One region of the Priestia sp. GS2 genome, then DNA from elsewhere that is predicted to be linked to it. Evidence: riboswitches for the same ligand, from Rfam matches in the RefSeq annotation. Region 1 holds a riboswitch; the other holds the start of a gene.
The links. Region 1 has a riboswitch for S-adenosylmethionine ahead of V2145_RS14710 (M20 family metallopeptidase). Riboswitches for the same ligand answer to the same signal wherever they lie in the genome.
Positions count from the first base shown of each region.

Region 1 (5,993 bases):
CCAAATAAAGAGCGTTCTCAGAATAAAAGAGTAGCCTCATTAAAAGTTGTTCCTATAAAAAGCCCGTGATTGGAATGAAGGATGCACCACTCCAGCAGGACTAGCGAGGTAGGTGAGACCCCACAGTATACGAGGAGGCTCAGCGCTCGCCCTGCGGAAAGGAAGCAATCCGAAGTGAAAATCACGCCGAATTAAGAGTGATTTTTAAATTATACTAAGAAAAGAAGCCATCCCTACTAACTAAATAAGAACTACTAATTACCATAAAAAATTTATATATATGCAATTGATTTTTATAAAAATACATAGTAGAATAAAACGGAAATATTATTCTATCAAAGTTTTACTAACAGATTAAAAAAGAAGAAAAGCATAAAAATAAAACGAATCTACTTTATATACAAATCCTATAGAGTCGTAGTTTAGGGTGGAATCAATATTCTTAAAACCCTCATTTACACCAGCATACACATCATTTATGATAAAGACATCAAATGTTTTTAGAATATTTTTAATAATTTGTTAGCAAACAGGAGGATTACTATGTCAAACGATTGGAAACATCTATTTAACAGAATGCCTGAGCTTTTAGCACCTACCATGGCAAAAGATCATCCAAATCTACCCGTTGTAAAAGAAGAAGGATGCTACTATTACGGATTAGACGGCAAACAATACCTAGACTTTACATCTGGAATTGCAACAACCAATGTTGGGCATCGTCATCCAAAAGTTGTGCAAGCTATTAAAGATGGAGCTGACCAGTTACTTCATGGACCTTCTGGCGTTATCATGTATGAGTCTATCTTGAGATTAGCTGACGAATTAGGAAAAGTTACGCCTGGCAACTTGGACTGTTTCTTCTTTGGAAACAGCGGAACGGAAGCAATTGAAGGCGCGTTAAAGCTTGCTCGTCACGTAACAAAACGACCTTACGTCGTGTCATTCTTAGGCTGTTTTCATGGACGTTCAATGGGAGCATTAAGCGTCACAACTTCAAAAAGTAAATACCGTCAGTTTCAGCAGCCTTCTGGGTTAACATATCAAATTCCATATGCCAATCCAAAAGAATGTCCAGACGGTGTTAATGTAGATGCTTATTTTGAAGACAAGCTTGAAAAAGACTTTAATACTTTGTTTAAGCATCAAGTAACGCCAGAAGAAGTGGCTGCTGTTATTTTAGAGCCCGTTCTTGGTGAAGGTGGCTACATCATTCCACCAAAAAGCTGGATGAAAAAACTTCGTGAAATCTGCGATCGTCACGGCATTTTACTTATTTTTGATGAGGTACAAACGGGATTTGGACGTACTGGCGAATGGTTTGCTGCGCAGACATTTGATGTCGTACCAGATATTATGGCAATTGCAAAAGGAATTGCTTCAGGCATTCCACTAAGTGCTACCGTTGCTTCACAAGAGCTTATGAAGAAGTGGCCTCTTGGGACGCACAGTACTACGTTTGGCGGTAATCCAATCGGATGTTCAGCTGCGCTCGCTACGCTTGAAGTACTTCAAGAAGAAAATCTTCTCGAAAACGCAAAAGAAATGGGTGCTTATGCGCTCAAACAATTGGAGCTGTTAAAAGAAAAGCATTCGCTAATTGGAGACATCCGCGGAGTGGGACTTATGATTGGAATTGAAATTGTACACCCTGAAACAGGTGAACCGAATGGGGATGCACTATTTGAAATTCTAGACTTAGCTCTTGAACAAGGCGTGCTCTTCTATTTCTGCGGCAATGCAAGCGAGGTAATTCGCATGGTTCCACCTTTATCCGTAACGAAAGAGCAGATTGATGAAGGTCTTGCTATGCTAGATCATGCCATTTATTTATATGAGCAAAAAGTTGCTATTAATGTATAAAGAGAGTGCTTAAAGCACTCTTTTTTTTGGTCTAGTCATGATAGCGGTATCATATTGTTAGAAAGAAAAATCTTTTCAGAAAAGTCATTGACATTCCCTTGTTCAGCGTGTAACATAGGATTTAAGTTATCAACAAGATTCTACAATATTCGACAAACTTCTTATCCAGAGAGGTGGAGGGACTGGCCCTGTGAAACCTCGGCAACGGACATTTGAACCGTGCCAACTCCAACAAGCGGTGCTTGATAGATAAGAAGAGAGCTGGTTCTTACATTACGTGATCCCAACCTCTTCTTACAGTCATTAAGCCACTGTAAGTGGAGGTTTTATTATTTTACAAATACATACTGTACGTTTTCTTATCTAGAGAGGTAGAGGGACCTGGCCCCATGACACCTCAGCAACAGGCTGATTGCACTGTGCTAATTCCAGCAAGCTTTTAGAAGCTTGGATGATAAGAAGCAGGTTCTTTAGTTAAGGAAGCTTCTTCTATGAAGCTTCCTTTTTATTTTTAGTAAATGAGGTGTAGGAATGAATTCAAAGATAGAAAAGCTTAAAGAAAGCATTATTGAGTATATTAACCAGCAAGCTCAAACTTACATAGATACAAGTCATGCGATCCACGACCATCCTGAAATCGGAAATGAAGAGAAATTTGCATCTTTTCTTTTATGTAAGCTTCTAGAAGAAGCAGACTTTACTGTAGAGCGTGGGGTAGCAGGTCATGCTACATCCTTTTTAGCAAGAAAAGCATCTGCAAGGAAAGGGCCGAAAATTGGGTTTCTTGCTGAGTATGATGCGCTTCCAGGGCTTGGACATGCTTGTGGACATAATATTATTGGAACAACTAGCGTAGGAGCAGCAATTGCACTTAGCCAAGTTCTTGACGAAGTAGGAGGAGAACTCGTTGTGTTAGGAACACCAGCTGAAGAAGGTGGACCAAATGGAAGCGCAAAGGGAAGCTTTGTAAAAGAGGGTCTTGTGCAAGACTTAGATGCTTGTATGATGGTTCATCCAGGGAAAGAAACGTGTATTACAGGGACAACGCTAGCTGTGGATCCTATTGATTTTGAATTTTATGGACAAGCATCTCATGCAGCATCAGCTCCTGAAGAAGGTATTAACGCTTTAGATGCTGTTATTCAGCTATTCAATGGAATAAATGCACTTCGTCAACATGTAAAGAGTAATGTGAAAATTCATGGTATTATCACAGATGGAGGAACAGCTCCCAATATTGTTCCCGACTATGCAAAAGCTCGCTTTTATATTCGCGCACAAACGCGTAAAGAGTGTGATCAAGTCACAGAAAGAGTACAGCAAATCGCAAAGGGAGCTGCTATGGCAACAGGAGCCAAGCTCAACGCATTTTTTATCCAAAACAAAGTAGATCATATGCAGCTAAATCGCGCTTTTGATCAAGTATTTAAAGAAGTCTTTACGGAATTAGGAGAAAACGTAGGTACGGCCCATAAGTCTGGAATTGGTTCATCTGATGCAGGAAACATTAGTCAAGTGGTGCCAACGATTCATCCTTATATTAAAATTGGTCCCGAAACGCTTTCATGGCATACAGATGAATTTCGTGAAGCGGCTAAATCTCCAGAAGGCGATAAAGGATTGATTCAGGGAACAAAGGGCCTTGCTATCATCGGTTTGCGCTTATTAACGGAAGGGGATACGCTTTTTACTATAAAAGGCGAATTTAATAAGAGACATAAAAATCTAGGTTAGAAAACACCTCTTCTTTCATTCACATAAAAGCTTCCTTTCACTCGTATGATAAAGAGAAAGTGAGTGAAAGGGGGACGCACTTATTATTATTGTGCAGGGTCGTGCACTAAATGTGAATGCCGTACCATATAGCATGCTTGAAGCGAATAAAGCACAGATTTTGAGAAAAATGGCTCAGTATCAAACAATCTATCGTTATGATAATATCGTGCAGTTAGATTTTGAGCTTACTACCCGCCTGCGAATTGTAGAAGCATCGTATTTGTTATATAGAAGTGGTGCAAGGTTTGCAACTTTTAAAGAATCTAAATGTAACGAAGCATATTGGCTTCGTACTGAAAAGGGAGGGTTCAAGCTAAAAGAGAACGTGTTGCCATCCGTCGCGTTAAACGATATTTTCTTTAACGGTTCGCTTTATGCGTTTGAATGTGCAGTTGCCATTGTCATGGTGTTTTATAAAGGCGTGTTAGAGAGTATCGGAGAGAGAAATTTCAATCAATTATTTACGAATCTAGTGTTGTATAGCGGTAAGTTTGATGAAGATCTGAATCTAAAAAATCATAATGGTTATGATTTTTTAGAAGGGGACTGCGCTTATTTCAAGAACCCTGATTACCATGAAGACACCCCTCAGTGGCAAGGTGAAAATACCATTATCGTCGGGAACGACTTGTATTTTGGACACGGCGTAGGCGTTAAATCCGCTGAAGGAATTATTGAGCGCCTAAATGAAAAAAGAAAAGAAAACGCAACAGAGTCTGCCTACTTAACGTCATACATTACGCGTGTTGGTTTCCGCTACCTTAGCCAATTTTATATTCATCGAGATGTCTTGGTTGACGTTGACTATGATAAGCTTCCGCTTGTTATCAGTCAAATTGGCTCAAGCACATACATTGGTTAATAAAAACCCCCGCTTTCACAAAGCGGGGGTTTCTTATAATAAATGATAGTAGTGAAACAATAAACATGCCTTAGTTACTATAGAAAGAGGCATATCCTGCTATAATAAATAAAAGAAGTAGTGCAATTGTGATACTAATAACCCACAACGACAATTTCTTCATAAAGAATACCTCCTCAATTTATTTAAAGAGTAGAAGATGAACCACCTGATGAACCGCTAGCTGTGCCGTATACAGTTTGGCGTTTTACACCAGCTGTTTTAAATCCAACCTTCCAATTCCAATCAATTTGTCCGTAAGCACGGTTAGAAGAAATCCATGTCTTGGAGCTTTGTTTTGAAATTGAAACTAGAGGATTGACGTTTTTCACTACTTTTCCACTCACGCTTTGTACAGATGTAACCTTCGATCCACTTGTAGAATAATAGACTGTAGCTTTCACTTGCGTTGTAGTAAATCCCGCAATTGTATACTTTGCTGTATAGGAAGCTGTGCGTGATATACTAGACGGTAATGTGGCAAAACGTGGCGTTGCATATGCAGATGCTACGGCTGTATTGCTTGTAGGTGCGTCATCGTAAACAACGGTCTCTGTAACTTCAATCGAATCAAGTAGTTCGTCTGGGTGATTTAAGTAGTAGATAACTTTTTCTTGCTTTTCAGGAGATAAAGCTGAAAATTGTTCTGCTGAATCCGACTCCCCTTGGCTATTAAGGTAAGCAATATATGAAGAGATAGTATATCGCTCAGACTCTGTGCCCATTGCTGAAGCAGGTTTTGTTGCAAGAAAAGAGAAGCCTAAAAGCATGATTGATAAACAAAAAATCATTTTCTTTTTTAACATTTGATGTCGGCCCTTTCCATAATTACTAGGTAAATAGAATCGTAACGACTATTACTTTACCATATTTTCCTGAAGAAACGACAAGTTTCTTTTAAAACAATCTAGAATAACTAGGTTAAGATGCCTTTAAAAAATTTCAATTTGCAAAAAAAGTATGTGAGGTTTTCTAACATCTTTCTGGCATTACTGTTAAAAAGAGAATATGATGTATTCAAGATCACATTATTCTCCTGCGATTTCGTATAACCTCTTGAAAAAGGGACTTAGGATTTTTCGTGAATCCACCTTCCTAGCTGTGTAAAACCAGCTAGGAATTTTTTTTACCTTTTCAATAGACAGAATAATTAGTTATTTGTTTATATATAATGAAACGCAAGAGAACGATGGATTTAAAGAGAGATTAGGGGGCTTGAAGAAATGCAGCACATTTTAATTAAAAATGCAGAAATTATTACAATGAATGAAAGGAATGACATTGTATATGGAGACCTATACATAGTAGGAGACCGAATTGCTGCTATTGGTAAAGAATTATCACCAGAAAAGGTCGATAGAGTCATTGATGGAACAAACCGGACAATTGTTCCTGGTTTCATTCACACTCACATTCATTTATGCCAAACAATGTTCCGTGGTCAAGGCGATGA
Region 1 covers NZ_JAZGJX010000001.1:2,885,287-2,891,279, reverse strand. The annotation lists gene V2145_RS14720 (HAD hydrolase-like protein) at 1-8, shown strand, start outside; gene V2145_RS14715 (aspartate aminotransferase family protein) at 544-1,863, shown strand; SAM riboswitch class I at 2,022-2,119, shown strand; SAM riboswitch class I at 2,220-2,324, shown strand; gene V2145_RS14710 (M20 family metallopeptidase) at 2,395-3,597, shown strand; gene V2145_RS14705 (protein-glutamine gamma-glutamyltransferase) at 3,689-4,501, shown strand; gene V2145_RS14700 (hypothetical protein) at 4,687-5,346, opposite strand; gene V2145_RS14695 (5'-deoxyadenosine deaminase) at 5,764-5,993, shown strand, end outside.

Region 2 (5,993 bases), 1.9 Mb from region 1:
CAAGCGGATTAAAAGAAGCGCTCACTAAATCGTGAGCGCTTCTTTTAGCACGTCTTCTTTTTTTAGAATTTTTGTTATAAAACAAAAGGAAAACGATATATATGTTATATAACAGAAAAAGGGAGAGATATTTTGTGGAGCAAATTACAATTAAAAAAGAAACAGAACAAGAACAAAACGAGAAGACTAACTTTACGTGGGTAGATGAGTATCCAACAGTACTAGATATCATTAATGAATACTATAGTTTTTGTCGTTAAAAAAAGCCAACGTAAGTTGGCTTTTTTTGATTAACGAATTCTTTTTGCACCGATATAACGCTTACTCCAATAGCTATCTTTTAATGAAGCAACTGAAACACCTTTTGAAGATGAGCTATGTAAAAATTGATTGTTGCCCATATAGATGCCAGCATGTGAAGCACCTTTTTGGTATGTTTGAAAAAACACGATGTCCCCAGGTTGCAAGCTTGTTACTCGAGTACCTTTTTTATAAATCTCGGCCACAGTTCGAGGTAGAGTAATGCCAACGCTCTGCTTGAAAGTATAACCAATAAAGCCGCTACAATCGAATCCGCTAGGCGTTGTTCCACCCCAACGATATGGAACACCTATATATTGTTTTCCTTTGTTAATAACTTTTGAAGCATTAAACGTAGAAGTCTGTGAAGAAGTTTTCACTCCTAGCTTTGCGTATGTACCTTTTCCAACAACTCCATCGGCAGACAGTCCATTTTTACGCTGGAATGATTTAACTGCATTTGATGTAGCTGGGCCAAAATAAGTTGTTGTATTGCCAGTAAAATAACCTTTTTTCTTTAAAAGTTGCTGCAATTGCTGAACATCTTGATGCCTCATGCCCTGCTTTAATGTTTGATCACCTAGCGCAGCTTGACTAACTAAAGGGCTAGCAAATAAAAAGCTAGCGAGGGTAAAAACTGCTACAAGTTTCTTCATAATGGTCCTCCATCAATTTTCCGTCAATTTTCGTAAAATAATCATAACACCTTTCGACAGGTTAAAACGTTACATTTTCATTACAAAATATGAAAAAAATGAAAATTATAGCGAGTAGAAAGATGTATTTTTCTTTAAAAAAATAGAAAAAAATTGAATATTTAACTGTTAATAACTAAAACATATGAAAATGTAAGGACATTTAAAAATAATAATAGAAATCTGTTGTGAATTACTACACAAATACTTTGTAGTCATGTAGAATGTAAAAATAGAATACAGTGTCAATTGATTTGACTTTTGATGAGGTGAAAATTAATGAAAAGAATAGGTGTATTAACAAGCGGCGGTGATTCTCCAGGAATGAATCCTGCGGTTCGTGCTGTTGTGCGTAAAGCGATTCATGAAGGAATGGAAGTTTACGGTATTTATCAAGGATATCAAGGGTTAATTGAAGGAAATATTCGAAAGCTTGAAGTGGGTGATGTTGGGGATATCATTCAACGCGGTGGAACAATGTTGTATTCTGCAAGATGTCCAGAGTTCAAAACAGAAGAGGGACGCCGTAAAGGTATTGAAAACCTAAAAAAACACGGTATTGAAGGCTTAGTAGTAATCGGTGGAGATGGATCTTACATGGGAGCTGTTAAGCTAACTGAGCTAGGTTTTCCATGTGTAGGTATTCCAGGAACGATTGATAATGACATTCCAGGAACAGACTTTACTCTAGGGTTCGATACAGCTTTACATACTGTTATCGATGCGATTGATAAAATTCGCGATACGGCTACTTCACATGAACGTTCGTTTATTATTGAAGTAATGGGACGTAATGCTGGAGATATTGCTCTATGGTCTGGATTAGCTGGAGGAGCTGAAACAATCTTAATTCCTGAAGCAAAAGATGAGTTCCAAGAGATGGTAGATCGTCTAAAGAAAGGCCAAGAGCGTGGCAAAAAACATAGTATTATTGTTGTTGCTGAAGGTGTAGCTACAGGAAATGAAGTAGCAAAACAGCTTGAAGAAGCTGCTGGAATTGAAACTCGCGTTACGGTTCTAGGTCACATTCAGCGTGGTGGATCACCAACTGCACAAGATCGCGTGTTAGGAAGTCGTTTTGGTGGCCGCGCCGTTGAGTTATTAATGGAAGGTAAAGGCGGGCGTGCAATCGGTATCCGTAAAAACGAAATTGTTGATTATAATATTATGGAAATCTTAGGTGAGCCTCATCATATTGATGAGCGTATGTATCAACTATCAAAAGAATTATCAATCTAAACGATATAAAGGCGAGACTTCTTACAGAGGAGTTTCGTCTTTTTTTAATTTCAAACCAGTACCTTCGCAATGCTTACACTTTTTTGTGTAGAATATGCCAGGAATAATCATTACTTTCCCAAGCCCTTTGCAAAAGGTACATATCAGCTCAAAACCCATAATAGCCATCAGTCCTTTTAGTTAGCTTTTATTTAGTATAGCACTTCTGTTTATTAGTATAACACAAAAAGCGAGGGTATTTTTAGAAAATTTAATTTTTATATCGATTTCTTCAATGGAATAAAAATTAGTAGAGCTGTTATAATTGATAGAAAAGGAGTGAAGACATGTTCAAGCGAATTCTATTAGCTTCAGATGGTTCTGAACACGCTGCTAGAGCAGCTGAAAAAGCGGTTACTCTAGCGAACTTAACTGACCGCAGCTTTGTTCAAGTGATATATGCGGTAGAAGGAGATAGTAGGTTGAATACGCTTGGAATAGATGAAACAAGAGAAAAGCGTATCCAAACAACACAAGAAGTGTTAGCAAAATCTAATATAGAATATGAAATTACGTTTATTCATGGAGATGCTGCTAAAACTATTATTCAATTTGCTAACAACAATCACTTTGATGTTGTAGTAGTTGGAAGTCGAGGGTTAAATCCAGTAAAAGAAATGTTTTTGGGAAGCGTAAGTCATAAAATTGCTCAGCATGTAAAGATACCCGTACTTATTGTTAAGTAGGAGAGAGAGCCAATGAATATGCAACTTGAAGAGTTAAAGAAACAAATTGGAGAAGCAGAGCGAATTTGTTTCTTTACGGGGGCGGGAGTAAGTACAGAGTCAGGCATACCTGATTTTCGCTCTCAGAATGGATTGTATCGAAAGAACTTAGAATTTTCAGATGTGATTTCCACTTCTTTTTATCGAAATGATCCGGTGCTTTTCTGGGAGCTATTTAAAGAGATTTTTCGTGTAAAGCTACTTCATGAATATGAACCTAACTCAGGCCATGACTTTATAGCAGAATTAGGACAAGAAAAGACGGTGCATGTCATTACACAAAATATTGACGGGCTGCACCAAAAAGCAGGAAGTAAGAATGTATATGAAATTCACGGAACAATTAAGCGAGCACATTGTCAAAAGTGTAAAAATGAATTTGGGTTAGATTTTCTAAACAAAGCGGGATTACCGAGTTGTACGTCATGTGAAGAGGTATTAAAGCCTAATGTTGTTTTGTTTGGAGATTCAATTCACTGTTTTGAAGAAGCTGTAGAGGTAGCTTTACAGAGCGATTTATTTATTGTAATGGGTTCATCTTTGCAAGTAACGCCTATTAATCAAATTCCTTTACTAGTTAGAAAACTTGGTCAGATACCAATGATTATTATTAATAAAGAGCCAACTCACTATGACTATGTGTTTGATAGTCAAATATATCTTCCAATCGGCGAAGTTGTAACCGCTTTAAGAAATGAGAAATGAAAAAGCACGCTATGAGCAGCGTGCTTTTTTTACACTTCAAAATAGATAGCGAAGCAGAACACAGAAATGACTAGAAAAAATGCTGAATGCAGTTTGCTTTCCTTAAACGTCAAAACAGCTTCAATAAATAAAAATAAACTTAGCATTAACTGAATGTATGGTAAATAAGCAATATAGTTGGTGGAATCACTGTTTTGAAAAGCAATTATTCCGTATACCACAGCTCCGATTAAAAAGACATATTTTAATAGTTGTAATCCTTTAACTAACATCTTTGTGAGGTTCCTCCTTATTTAAAACCTAGGTCACATGATTATAACATATATCATATAGATAGAGACAAGTAAAGTGACAAGTAAAGTGACAAGGTATATTTGAGCACGTTTTATCTTTTATGAATTCGGATATGCATCAATCCTCAATATTACAAGAAAAATGTTTCATTTCTGATTTTTCAAATTCCTTGTTGACAGGTTAAGAAAATAAGTGTAATATTTTTCCTAGTTAATTAATTGAATATTCTTATCTCGAGAGGTGGAGGGACTGGCCCCGTGAAGCCTCGGCAACAGACTGTTTAAGTACTGTGCCAATTCCAGTAGCAACTTGCTTGAAGATAGGAGAAGAACCGATAATGACTATTAACCTCTTCTTATCTTTAAGATGAGGTTTTTTATTTTGAATAGAAAGAGGGAATAGAACTATGACAAAGACATTAGTGAAAGCTCCATTTAAAGCTGATCACGTAGGGAGCTTTTTAAGAACAACTCCTCTCAAAGAAGCAAGAGAAGCTTATATCAATGGTAGAATTAGCAAGACGGCTTTAAAATCTGTAGAGGACCAGGAGATTTTAAAGCTTGTCCAGAAACAACTTGAAGTGGGACTTAAATCTATCACTGACGGAGAATTTAGACGTGCTTGGTGGCACTTGGATTTCTTATCAGGCCTAGAGGGTGTAGAAGAGTTTGAAACGGAGTATATTAGTCAATTTAAAGGTGCTAAAACAAAAAATAAAGCAATTAAGGTAGTTGGTAAAGTAGATTTCAACCATCATTATATGCTAGAACATTTTACATTTTTAAAAGAAGCCGTTGAAGAATACGGTGATGGAAGTCAAGTTGCTAAGTTTGCTATTCCAAGCCCAAACATGCTATTTACTCGAATTCAAGAGGACACTTATTATAATGGAGATAGAGAACAGTTTTATCATGACACGGTAGTTGCTTATCAAAAAGCGATTCAAGCTTTTTATGATGCAGGATGCCGCTACTTACAGTTAGATGACACTTCATGGATTGATTTTGTTTCTGAAGAGCGTATCGATGCAGTTGTGGAGAAGTTGGGTATGGATGTAAAAGATATTATTGATACGAGAGTTAATTGCTTAAACGACGCTATTTCTAAAAAGCCCGATGATATGATTATTACGATGCACATCTGTCGTGGGAACTTTAGGTCTACGTACATTACTAGTGGTGGCTACGATACTATATCCGATGCAATCTTTGCTAACTTACATGTAGATGGACTTTTCCTTGAATATGATGATAATCGTTCAGGAGATTTTGGACCGTTAAAAAGCTTTACACGTGACAACCAAACAGTTGTATTAGGACTAGTAACATCTAAGTTTCCTACGCTAGAAGATACAGAAGTTATTAAACAAAGAATTAAAGAAGCGAGTGCATCTATTCCTCTAGAAAATCTGTCCCTTAGTCCTCAATGTGGCTTTGCAAGTACGGAAGAAGGAAATGAACTAACAGAAGAAGAGCAATGGAATAAAATTAGTCATGTCGTTAAAATTGCTCAAGATGTTTGGGGCACTATCTAAAAATTATCAGTTGTTTTTTAGCTTTACATAAGAATCTCATTAGATTTTTCCTTTCATTAGTAATAAAAGCAAAAAAGCCGTATCTACAAAAGATGCGGTTTTTTTATATAAAAAATATCGGGTAGTTTATTTCTTCATATATATAAATAATCAGTGATAAGTAGTTTGGGAAATTCATACTTTGATAATAAGTGAAAATTCTGTCATTACAGGAATGTAAAAGATGAATATGTGAAAGGAATGTTTTTATTGGGAATCAGGAGTAGACTAGGGTTGTTTTTGTTAGGAGTTTGTTTAAAAGCAATTGCATTCGTTAGTCTCATCATGGAATTGAATTTAGTTCCCATTCACGCAAGGAAAGCAGGTGATTACCTGACAGTATTTTTAAATGAGGTGCCTGTTTTTCTCTTTTTGATAGGCCTAATATGTGTGATTGTCAGCTTCTATATGCCTTTGAAAAGT
Region 2 covers NZ_JAZGJX010000001.1:986,919-992,911, forward strand. The annotation lists gene V2145_RS05075 (secondary thiamine-phosphate synthase enzyme YjbQ) at 1-12, shown strand, start outside; gene V2145_RS05080 (hypothetical protein) at 135-260, shown strand; gene V2145_RS05085 (C40 family peptidase) at 291-956, opposite strand; gene pfkA (6-phosphofructokinase) at 1,275-2,234, shown strand; gene V2145_RS05095 (universal stress protein) at 2,561-2,959, shown strand; gene V2145_RS05100 (NAD-dependent protein deacylase) at 2,972-3,703, shown strand; gene V2145_RS05105 (hypothetical protein) at 3,733-3,975, opposite strand; SAM riboswitch class I at 4,223-4,323, shown strand; gene V2145_RS05110 (5-methyltetrahydropteroyltriglutamate--homocysteine S-methyltransferase) at 4,404-5,531, shown strand.
Region 2: linked by a shared signal. The riboswitch ahead of V2145_RS05110 (5-methyltetrahydropteroyltriglutamate--homocysteine S-methyltransferase) and the one ahead of V2145_RS14710 (M20 family metallopeptidase) in region 1 are both predicted to bind S-adenosylmethionine.